DNA from 2 places in the Thalassotalea sp. Y01 genome. Region 1 is predicted to be linked to the other one. Evidence: predicted binding sites of a transcription regulator. Region 1 holds the regulator's gene; the other holds the start of a gene.
What was found. The regulator sigma-54, encoded in region 1, starts transcription at its own class of promoters, with help from an activator protein. The targets are predictions, from matches to a motif close to GTTGGCACGNNNNTNGNNT.

Region 1 (6,373 bases):
CACGGTTATTGCCAAAGCGTTAGGCATGAGCGATTTAGTGATTGGTTTAACGATTATTGCAATTGGTACCAGCTTGCCGGAATTGGCCGCGAGTGTGGTCAGCATCATCAAAAAAGAAGATGATTTGGCTTTAGGCAATATCATCGGCTCCAATATCTTTAACATTCTTGCTGTTTTAGCTTTACCTGGTCTTATCGCGCCCGGTGTCGTTGACAGTGAAGTCGCGAGTCGTGATGTGCCATACATGATGGCGTTGACCATTCTCCTTTTTGCCTTGTGTTTTAGCCGCTCTGGACATTTTAGAATCACCCGTGTTAAAGGTGGGGTTATCTTCATTGGCTTTATCGTCTATCAATACCTAATCTTTACCTAGGATTCTTTAGTTTATGCCTAATGCAAAACAATTTAAGCAACTTGCCGCAAACGTAATCGATATTGAAAAACAAGCAATCGAAAATTTGCATAATTATATCGACGACGAATTTGCCAAGGCCTGTCAATTGATGTTTGATTGCTCAGGTCGAGTTATTGTTATCGGTATGGGTAAGTCCGGTCATGTCGGCGGCAAAATTGCAGCGACATTGGCCAGCACAGGAACACCAGCTTTTTTCGTTCACCCTGGAGAAGCCAGTCATGGTGACTTGGGGATGGTGACTAGCTCAGATGTGGTCTTGGCGATATCGAATTCCGGTGAAACCGCTGAAGTATTGGCGATTATGCCGGTTATTAAGCGCATCGGTTCAACCTTGATTGGTATGTCAGGCAATACCAATTCAACATTAGCGAAATTGAGTGACGTACATATTTGCATCGCCGTGCCTCAAGAAGCATGCCCGTTAGGTCTTGCACCTACGTCGAGCACAACAGCGACCTTGGTGATGGGAGATGCGATGGCGGTGGCGTTATTAAACGCTCGCGGCTTTACTGCTGATGACTTTGCATTGTCACACCCAGGTGGCAGCTTAGGTAAACGTCTGTTATTGCGACTTGAAGATGTTATGCACAGTGGTGATAGACTGCCTACAATTCATTATCGGGCACTTATTAAAGATGCACTTGTCGAAATGACACAGAAGGGTTTGGGTATGACCGCCATTACCGATGATGATGGTCGCTTATTGGGCTTATTCACCGATGGTGATTTACGCCGAATCCTTGATGAGCAGGTAAATCTGCATCATGATTATATTGAATCGGTGATGACCAAACATCCCGTGGTTGCTAAACGACAAATGTTGGCAGCCGAAGCATTAAAGCTAATGGAAGATAAAAGCATCAATGGTTTAATCATCGTTAATGATGACAATGAGCCTGTCGGCGCAATGAATATGCACGATATACTTAAAGCAGGAGTATTGTAATTGAGTACTGGCAAAACCATGACCACTACCTTGTACGGGCAGGTCGACAGCGCCATTATAGAGAAAGCTAAACAGATAAAATTATTGGTCTGTGATATCGATGGTGTTTTTTCTGACGGTCGTATCTACCTCGGTAACGATGGTGAAGAGTTAAAAGCATTTAACACAAAAGATGGTTTTGGTATTAAAGCCGTCGGTCAAAATGGTGTCGATGTTGCTGTCATCACCGGGCGCAACTCCAACATAGTACAAAATCGCATGCGCGCTCTGAACGTAAAATTCATTGTTCAGGGACAAGAAAATAAAATGCCTGCGCTTATCGATATCGCCAATCAATTGTCTATCGACCTAGAACAAATAGCCTATATCGGCGATGACGTACCAGACTTACCCTGTATCGAGCAGGTTGGTTTTGGTGTTGCCGTTAACGACGCCCACCCTTTGGTTAAAAATGGTGCTGACTACATTACCTTTTTAGCTGGTGGATGCGGCGCGGTACGGGAATTATGTGACCTTATTATGCAATCCCAAAACACCTTGCATCTGGCAACAGGAGCGAGTGTATGAGTCGATTGCATCTGATTTCTATTCTGTTGTTTATTTTGGCTCTGGCGTCTTATGGATACCTTCATTATCAACAATCACAGCAAGCTGACGTTGAGGTAATTAAACCTTTAGATGAGCCTGCTTTTGTTGCTAATGCACTAAGCTCAAAGAAATTCGACAGTGATGGTCATCTGGTGCACACCATTTACGCAGAGCAAATGACCCACTTTGATCAACTGGGCGAAACCAAATTACTTAAGCCAGCTTACACTTTATACCCCGATGACGGCTCTGAGCCTTGGCGACTAACCGCAGAAAGCGGTTTTCTCGGCAAAGACAATATCTTAATTCTAAAAGATAGAGTAAGATTAATCTGTGAAGATAAAAATGCCTTCATCTCAGAAGTTCATGGGGAAGAATTGGCATTGGATTTGGATACTAAAATAATAACCTCAGACCAAAATATCCTATTGAAAGGTAAAGACTTTACCATGAGCGGCGTAGGTTTGAAGGTTGATATAAATACTACCGAAATGACATTGAGTGAACATGTACAAACAACCTTTAAAAAACATGACTCATAAATTATTAGTCAGTGCTGCCTTATTGCTTCCCAGCTTTTGGCTGAGTGCTGAGCAATCAGACTTTGAAAAAGAAATTAAAATTGTTGCGCAAAAACAGTCAACCGATTTAAAAAATCGCATTGCTAGTTATATCGACGACGTCAAAATAACCCAGGGCACTTTGACTATCGAAGCCGATTTAGTTCAAGTCAGCAATGAAAATGATTCACAGGCAAAAAAATATTTGGCTAAGGGAACACCGGCCAGATTTAGCCAAACGCTCGATAATGGTGATCAAATTGAATTGCAAGCCAATGAAATTAGCTACTCACCATTAACCAATATCATCGTTATTCGTGGTAATGCCAAAGTAAGTCAGCAAGGCAGTATGGTGCAAGGTGATGTGATTACCTATAACCTTGAAACCGAGCAGCTTACTGCCGATGGTGATGGCGGCGGCATTGTAACCACAATTATCGAACCTGATGTGAAAGACAAGATCAACAAAAAAGACAATAACGAAACCACTGAACAAGAACAGTAATCATGACTGCAACACTCGAAGCCAAAAATCTCGCTAAGGCCTATAAAGGTCGTAAAGTTGTTAAAGATGTCAGTATGACGGTTAAAGCCGGTCAAGTTGTTGGCTTGCTGGGTCCTAATGGCGCAGGTAAAACCACATCGTTTTATATGATTGTCGGCCTAGTCGCTAGCGATGAAGGTACAGTGACACTGAACAATGTTGATCTTACCTTATCGCCTATGCATGAGAGAGCGCGTCACGGCATCGGATATTTGCCTCAAGAAGCATCGATTTTTCGCAAGCTTTCAGTCTACGATAACATCATGTCTATACTACAAACCCGCAAGGAAATGACAGCAAATGAGCGTCAAGAAAAGCTTGAGTCGTTGGTTGAAGAGTTTAATATCGGTCATATCGTAGAAAATACAGGGCAAAGCCTATCCGGTGGTGAACGCCGCCGCGTCGAAATTGCCAGAGCATTGGCAGCGGATCCGCAATTTATCTTGCTCGATGAGCCGTTTGCCGGTGTTGACCCTATTTCAGTGGGTGACATTAAAAAAATTATCTTACATTTAAAAGAACGTGGTATCGGTGTCCTTATCACTGATCACAATGTTCGTGAAACTTTGGATGTATGTGAGCATGCCTATATCGTTAGCCATGGTGAGTTGATAGCCCAAGGCAATGCTGAACAAGTTTTATCAAATCAACATGTACGAGACGTCTACCTAGGCGAGAAATTCACGCTATAGTTATAACTAGTGCAAGGAAAAAACGCCGCAATGATACAGGCTTAATTGCTTGGTTATGCATTGCCTCTTGTATTCTGTTTTATGGAAAGCAATTAACTAATGAGACCAAGTCTTCAGCTGCGCATTGGCCAGCACCTAACGATGACTCCACAATTGCAACAAGCGATAAAATTGTTGCAACTATCGACCTTGGATCTACAACAGGAAATTCAGGAAGCGCTTGAAAGCAATCCATTGCTGGAAGCCGATGACAATCAGCAACAAAGTAATGAGGCAAGCGCCACCGAAACCAACGGTTTAGACGGCAGTGAAGATGCAACGCCAACACAAGATGAAATCACCACTAGTGAAGCCTTAACCCAAAATGAAATCCCAGAAGAGTTGTCTGTCGACTCAACATGGGAAGAAAGCTTTAGTGCCGGAGTCTCCAACACTGGAATGGCATCCGGTAATGACGATACCGTCTATCAAGGTGAAACCACGGAAAACATCCATGATCACCTTACCTGGCAGATGGAACTAACACCATTTACTGAAACCGATAAAACCATCGCGGTGGCGATTATTGACGCCATCGACGACGCCGGTTACTTAACGGTCACTACAGAAGACATCCAAGAAAGCTTAGGCGATGATGAGATTGAATTAGACGAAGTGGAGGCGGTATTAAAGCGCATCCATATGTTTGATCCTATTGGCTCCGGCGCGTGTTCTATTCAGCATTGCTTGCTGATTCAACTTGACCAATTTGACGCTGGCACGCCGTTTCTCAAAGAAGCAAAACTGGTTATCAATAATCATATTGACTTACTCGCCAATCGCGATTTTCGCACCATAATGCGTAAAACCAGACTTAAAGAGCCACAACTTCAAGAAGTGATGCGCCTAATCCACAGTCTTAACCCACGTCCAGGCGATGCCATCGTGCAAAACGAGGAACAATACATCATTCCTGATGTGAGTGTGTTTAAGAAAAACGGCCGATGGGTGGTTGAGCTAAATCCAGAAACTGCACCTAAACTAAATATCAATAATCACTACGCTTCGCTGGCAAAAACCAGTTCGGCGGAAGATAGCCAATTTATACGTTCGCATTTGCAGGAAGCAAAATGGTTTATTAAATCATTGGAAAGCCGCAATGAAACTCTGATGAAAGTGTCCAATTGCATTGTACAACAACAACAGGGCTTTTTTGAACATGGACCGGAAGCTATGCGTCCTATGGTACTGAACGACGTTGCCGAAGCGGTTGAGATGCACGAATCGACAATTTCTAGGGTTACCACACAAAAGTACATGCATACGCCGCGAGGAATATTTGAATTAAAATACTTCTTTTCAAGCCATGTGAGTACCGAAAACGGCGGGGAGTGTTCGTCTACTGCAATTCGAGCTTTAATTAAAAAACTGGTCGATGCTGAAAATCCGAAAAAACCATTGAGCGATAGTAAAATGGCGGAGCTTTTGGCAGATCAGGGGATTAACGTTGCACGCAGAACGATAGCCAAATACCGAGAGTCTTTGGGCATTCCTCCTTCAAACCAAAGAAAAAGCTTAATTTAAGCCAAACCATAAGGAAACAGCTTATGCAAATCAATCTTTCTGGTCATCATGTTGAAGTTACTGCCTCTATGAGAGCGTATGTTGAACAAAAATTTGACAAACTTGAACGTCATTTCGACCACATAAACAATGTTTATGTTGTATTGAAAGTAGAAAAGCTGCAGCAAATCGCCGAAGCCACACTGCACGTCAATCAGGGAGAGATTTTTGGCTCCGCTGAAAATGAAGACATGTATGCCTCCATTGATGCACTTGTGGAAAAACTAGATCGCCAAGTGCTAAAACACAAGGCCAAACTGTCTAAACATTAACTATATGAAACTCGCTAATTTGTTATCTCCGGACTGCACCATATGTGCAGCTCCGGGCAACAGTAAAAAAAATATTTTAGAGCAAATCAGTGTACTTGCCGCTAATAAAATCTCTACTTCGTCAGCCAAAGAGCTGCTAAACGATCTTATCGACAGAGAAAAACTCAGCAGTACCGGTATAGGCAAAGGTATTGCCATCCCGCATAGTAAAATCGATAACACTGAACAACCTGTGGCGGTGTTAATCACCACAGATAAAGCGGTCAACTTTGATGCGATTGATAATAAGCCTGTCGATATATTTTTCGCTTTATTCGTTCCTGAAGATAGCTGCCAACAACACCTAGAAACTCTGGCAAGTGTTGCGAAATACTTTTCAGACAAAGATAATAGTAAAAACGTGCGCCGCTGTACCAGCGCCAATCAACTCTATAGACTGGTCGCTAATGGCTAACAGGAGCAAGCAATGAAGTTAATGATCGTCAGTGGCCGATCCGGTTCAGGTAAAACCGTCGCCCTGCGAGTACTCGAAGATCTCGGTTATTATTGCGTTGATAATATCCCGGTAAACCTTTTACCCGCGTTGACCCATACCGTCATTAACGACTACGAAAATGTTGCCGTGTCATTGGATGTGCGCAACTTACCGCATAACCCGGAAGATGCTCGCGAGATCATTGATTATTTACCCAGTACGGTTGAGTTAAGCATTCTCTATCTTGACGCTGATGATCAAGAATTGGTGCGTCGTTAC
Region 2 (5,976 bases), on a different contig from region 1:
CACTCTTTAAGGCTTTCTCCAATACCCAGCGAATTGAGCTGTCATCATCTACAATCCATACTTGTTCTGCGTTCATCTTAGGTTCTCTTAGGTAAAGGTAAAATAATGGAAAATTCGGTACGGCCTGGGTAGCTGTGGCACACCAGTTTGCCATGATGTTGGTGCACAAGCGTTTGCGCTATCGATAGACCTAAACCAGTACCATCACTGCGTCCTGACACCATGGGATAGAATATGGTGTCTTGAATGTCTGCAGGAATGCCTGGACCATTGTCGATTATCGATAATTTCACCGCTAATTTGATCTTCTTACCATTAACGGTTTGATTGGTCGCTATGCGCGTTTTGATTTTGATTTTGCCGTTTTCGGGTAATACCTGAATGGCGTTACCAATAATGTTGAGCAATGTTTGTTGTAGCTTTTCCGTATCGATTTCAATATCTGGAATTGACGGATCATAGTCACGAATAAATTCGATATTTTTATTATTATCAAGACTGACCAACTGATGCACTTTTTCGGCTATTTTATGAATATTATGCATTCTCAGAATGGGCAACTGATTAGGCCCAAGTAGCTGATCGACAAGGTTGGTTAAGCGATCCGCTTGCTCGATGATCATTGCCGTAAATTCGCGTTGTTCGGGCAAAATTTCTTTATCTAACAATTGTGCCGCGCCGCGCAAGCCGCCTAATGGGTTTTTAATTTCATGAGCTAGGCCACGTATCAAATCCCGTGCTGCTTCCCATTGTTGCTCTTGAAACACTTCAAGAGAAATCTCTTTTTGTTTATCGATTCGACGACACTCTAATAACAGGTGTTCTTGATCATTAAAGAGGGCGACAGAGGCGGTGACTTCGACCGTTATGTGATGACCTTCGATAAATTCAAATACCACATCTGAATCGGTAAAGTCTTGTCCAGTGCTAAGCACTTGCTGTAAGCGTTCGTCGGTGACGCTGCAATGGGTGAATACATCAAGAACTTTTTGTTGATAGAGCCTGTTTAAACTTTTACTAAGTAATGCTTCAGCGGCGGTATTGAGGTATTGAACCTTGAGATTTTCATCAAGCACAATCACAGCGGTAACCATCTGCGATACCATCTGATTGGCGTAAAATTGACGTAGTTCTTTTAAACTGTTGTTGGTAAACAAGGTTTTCTCCATTGCACCAATGTGGTGCGGCATTTATTGTAGTGTAATAAAATGCCTAGGCTTTTGCACCTAAATGGAAGAGTAAATGGTTAATTTACCCTTGCGCGATGCAAATAAACGGTTCTTTCCTTGGATGATGCAATAACCTTGCCTTGATTGTTCAATAGTTCTAATTTTATTTTGTGCTCGCCACGATCAACGTCACGCAGAATAAATACCGAACGGGTTTGCGGTTCACCATAGGCTTCGCCATTAAAGATCAGACGTACAGAGAAGCCCCGTTTAAAGACTGGTGCTACTCGACCTGAAATATAGATAGAGCCTGAATTGTCGCGAATCGTTGCATGATCTTCAGGTTGTGATATTTCAACCCGATACTCTTCCTCAACGACGCGAGGACTGATGTCGAGTACCGAGGTATCGACAGATGAGATGATGGTTTGCTTGTTATTAACTTCGATTTCTTCAGCAACTTCTTCAGCACCTGGTTTTGGACTATCTGAAAATACTAAATCACCGTTTTCATTGCGCCACACGTAAACCTTGTCCGCTGCGTCTACGAGAGGCGCGATGGCGGCAAACAACAGGGCGAATAACAATGCATACCTAAACATTTACTTTCCTTTGTATGAATGCGCTTTTCACTTCATTAGCGCGTTAATCGTTATTGTACCTATCCTATAACAATAACGATATTTCTAATTTAACCAAATATTTAGCGAGACGCCAGTAAATTTTATTGGCGACCGCTAGGGTTAAATATGCGACCCACAAAAAAGCCCGCAGAAGCGGGCTTTTCTATAGGAGCAAGCGATTAAACGCTGTAGTACATTTCGAACTCAACTGGGTGAGTTGTCATGTTAAGTTGCTCAACTTCTTCACGCTTAAGACCAACGTAAGCGTCAATCATGTCGCTGTCCATTACGCCACCAGCAGTCAAGAATTCTTTGTCAGCTTCTAGAGCGTCAAGAGCTTCTTCTAGTGATGATGCAACTTGTGGGATCGCAGCGGCTTCTTCAGCTGGTAGGTCGTACAAGTCTTTGTCCATAGCGTCGCCAGGGTGAATCTTGTTTTTGATACCGTCAAGGCCAGCCATAAGCATTGCAGTGAATGCTAGGTAAGGGTTACCAGTTGGATCAGGGAAACGTACTTCGATACGACGTGCTTTTGGTGAAGGTACTACCGGAATACGGATAGAAGCAGAACGGTTACGAGCAGAGTAAGCTAGCATAACTGGTGCTTCGAAACCTGGAACCAAACGCTTGTATGAGTTAGTCGACGCGTTAGTAAATGCGTTGATTGCTTTAGCGTGCTTGATGATACCGCCAATGTAGTAAAGAGCCGTTTCAGAAAGGCCGCCGTACAAATCACCAGAGAAAAGGTTAACACCGTCTTTAGCTAGTGATTGGTGAACGTGCATACCAGTACCGTTGTCACCAACTAGTGGCTTAGGCATGAAAGTCGCTGTTTTACCGTATGCGTGTGCAACGTTGTGAACAACATACTTGTAGATTTGAACTTCATCAGCTTTGTTAACCATAGTGTTGAAACGACAAGCAATTTCGTTTTGACCAGCGGTTGCTACTTCATGGTGATGCGCTTCAACAACAAGACCCATCTCTTCCATTACAAGACACATTGCTGAACGCAAGTCTTGTGATGAATCTACTGGAGCTACTGGGAAGTAACCACCTTTAACGCGAGGACGGTGACCGTGGTTGCCATCTTCGTATTCGGTAGCGCTGTTCCAGTGAGCTTCTTTATCGTCAATGCTGTACATTGCGCCAGCCATGTTAACGCTAAATTTAACGTCATCAAATACGAAGAACTCTGGCTCTGGACCAACAAGGATGTTGTCCGCAATACCTGTAGAGCGCATGTACTCTTCAGCGCGCTTAGCTACTGAACGAGGGTCACGGCTGTAACCTTGCATGGTTGCAGGCTCTACGATGTCACAACGGATGTTAAGAGTAACTTCTTCAGTGAACGGGTCAAGAACTGCAGTAGATGCGTCTGGCATCAATACCATGTCTGATTCATTAATACCTTTCCAACCAGCGATAGAAGAACCATCGAACATTTTACCATCTTCGAAGAAGTCTTCATCAATTTGATGATAAGGAAGAGAAACGTGTTGCTCTTTACCTTTTGAATCAGTGAAGCGCAGGTCAACGAACTTAACGTCGTTTTCTTTGATTAAATCTAAAACTGCTTGTGACATGGAAGTCTCCGTATTTATTGCAGGTTAATTATTAAAATAACTTGTTAGTCGATTAACGACCGGATTGGCTAAAGATAAGCTAAATTCGTGCCAACTTTTTAACGCCTTAATATATAAGGGGTTAGCAAAATCACCATAATTTACACTAATTATAATGGATCTTATTGGTGCGGCTGTGCACTTATGTGGTGCATCGCCCGTATTCGGTGCATAGTGTTGTTGATGAGGGCAATTATACCTGTAGTTGCTGACAGTTTCATTACGCTGTTCATACACTTTTGTTATTTTGTCGACCATGTAACAAAAAACTTCGGCTTATTGCAAGGATTTAGTTTATAATACGCGCCAATTTTATTTGTAAGACATTAAAAGCCCCGAATCGGGCTACATTAAAGGCGAATACAGTGTTAGATAAACTACGTAATATTGCGATCATCGCTCACGTTGACCATGGTAAAACTACCTTGGTTGATAAACTTCTACAGCAATCTGGTACTTTGGATTCTCGTGCCGATCTAGACGATCGCGTCATGGACTCTAACGATATCGAGAAAGAGCGTGGTATCACCATCTTGGCAAAAAACACTGCCATTAACTGGAATGATTACCGTGTAAACATTGTAGACACCCCAGGCCATGCTGACTTCGGTGGTGAAGTTGAACGTGTTATGTCAATGGTTGACTCTGTATTGCTTATCGTTGATGCGCAAGAAGGTCCTATGCCGCAAACACGCTTCGTAACCAAGAAAGCGTTTGCTCAAGGTTTGAAGCCTATCGTTGTTATCAATAAAATCGACAAGCCTGGTGCTCGCCCTGATTGGGTAATGGACCAAGTATTTGATTTATTCGACAACCTTGGTGCAACCGATGAACAATTAGATTTCCAAGTTGTTTATGCTTCGGCTATCAATGGTTGGGCATCTCACGAAGAGGGCGAAGTTGGTACCGACATGACGCCTTTGTTCGAAACCATCATTGACTCAGTGCCAGCGCCAGATGCTGACGTAGACGGTCCTTTCCAGATGCAAATATCACAACTAGATTACAACTCATACGTTGGTGTAATCGGTGTTGGTCGTGTAACTCGTGGTACGGTTAAGCCTAACCAACAAGTTACGATTAATGGTGCTAATGGCATTATTCATAATGGTAAAGTGGGCACCGTATTAGGTTATCTAGGTTTAGACCGTTACGAAGCCGAATCTGCGCAAGCAGGTGACATCATCGCCATTACCGGTCTAGGTGAGCTTAAGATTTCTGACACCATTTGTTGTCCAAACGAAGTTGAACCTCTTCCTGCTCTTTCTGTTGATGAGCCAACGGTTACCATGACGTTCCAAGTAAACACCTCGCCGTTTGCGGGTAAAGAAGGTAAATATGTAACGTCACGTAATATTCTTGACCGTCTAGAAAAAGAATTGGTGCATAACGTTGCCCTTCGAGTTGAGCAATTAGACGATCCAGATAAGTTTAAAGTATCAGGTCGTGGTGAGCTTCACCTAGGTATCTTAATTGAAAACATGCGTCGTGAAGGTTACGAGTTAGCCGTATCTCGCCCAGAAGTTATCATGCGCGAAGTTGATGGCCAGATTCAAGAACCATATGAAACAGTAACCATTGATGTTGAAGAAGAGCATCAAGGTTCTATTATGGAAAAACTAGGTCTACGTAAAGCAGAGCTAACTGATATGTCTCCAGATGGTAAAGGTCGTATTCGTATGGACTTTATCATGCCGAGTCGTGGTCTTATCGGTTTCCAAACTGAATTTATGACACTAACCTCTGGTTCAGGTCTAATTTACCACACCTTCTTACAGTACGGTCCGCACAAAGGTGGCGAGATTGGTCAGCGTATTAACGGTGTTCTTATTGCTAACGCAACAGGTAAAGCCCTAACCAACGCACTGTTCAACTTACAAGAACGTGGTCGCCTAATGATTGGTCACGGTGTTGAAGTATACGAAGGTATGGTTATTGGTATTCACTCGCGTGACAACGATCTTACCGTTAACGCCCTTAAAGGTAAGCAGTTAACAAACGTTCGTGCATCGGGTACTGATGATGCGCAAGTATTGTCGCCACCAATTAAAATGACACTTGAGCAAGCGCTAGAGTTTATCGATGATGATGAGCTAGTCGAAGTGACTCCTGAGAATATTCGTATTCGTAAGAAGTTCTTGTCAGAATCAGATCGTAAGCGTGAATCTCGCAACAAAAAGTAATAAATACACTTTTTGAATACGCTATTAAAACGCCAGCATAACGCTGGCGTTTTTGTTTTTTTGTACTATTTACTTTTGCTAAAAACAGCGGCATCATACTAAAAATTAATAATAAACAGGGATGTAAAATGAAATCATTGATCACTCTATTGCTGTGTTTTTCATTAGCAGCATGTATGACCACCTACCGTATCTCAGCCGATGAAGAAAATAAGCCTCTAGCCAATAACGAAGGTTACTTTGGCCTGGTTTTTAATACCCTTGATCCATTGAAGAACATACAATTTAAAAACAAGGAAACCGGGGAAGAGTTTTATGAAGGTCGTGTTGAAAAAGGTATCCATCAGTTAACCATGCGCGTACCAGAAGGCGAGTA

Region 2: glnA (glutamate--ammonia ligase) is a predicted target of sigma-54. The motif match lies at 3,455-3,473, and genes of this name have one in related genera.

The regions. Positions count from the first base shown of each region.
Region 1 covers NZ_JABBXG010000003.1:66,196-72,568, reverse strand. Annotated here, with positions in the region: gene HII16_RS05200 (calcium/sodium antiporter) at 1-373, shown strand, start outside; gene HII16_RS05195 (KpsF/GutQ family sugar-phosphate isomerase) at 387-1,361, shown strand; gene kdsC (3-deoxy-manno-octulosonate-8-phosphatase KdsC) at 1,380-1,928, shown strand; gene lptC (LPS export ABC transporter periplasmic protein LptC) at 1,925-2,491, shown strand; gene lptA (lipopolysaccharide transport periplasmic protein LptA) at 2,481-3,014, shown strand; gene lptB (LPS export ABC transporter ATP-binding protein) at 3,017-3,745, shown strand; gene HII16_RS05170 (RNA polymerase factor sigma-54) at 3,845-5,308, shown strand; gene hpf (ribosome hibernation promoting factor) at 5,332-5,619, shown strand; gene ptsN (PTS IIA-like nitrogen regulatory protein PtsN) at 5,624-6,073, shown strand; gene rapZ (RNase adapter RapZ) at 6,086-6,373, shown strand, end outside.
Region 2 covers NZ_JABBXG010000008.1:97,576-103,551, forward strand. Annotated here, with positions in the region: gene glnG (nitrogen regulation protein NR(I)) at 1-76, opposite strand, end outside; gene glnL (nitrogen regulation protein NR(II)) at 78-1,190, opposite strand; gene HII16_RS12605 (DUF4124 domain-containing protein) at 1,247-1,771, opposite strand; gene glnA (glutamate--ammonia ligase) at 1,972-3,378, opposite strand; gene typA (translational GTPase TypA) at 3,783-5,600, shown strand; gene HII16_RS12620 (hypothetical protein) at 5,729-5,976, shown strand, end outside.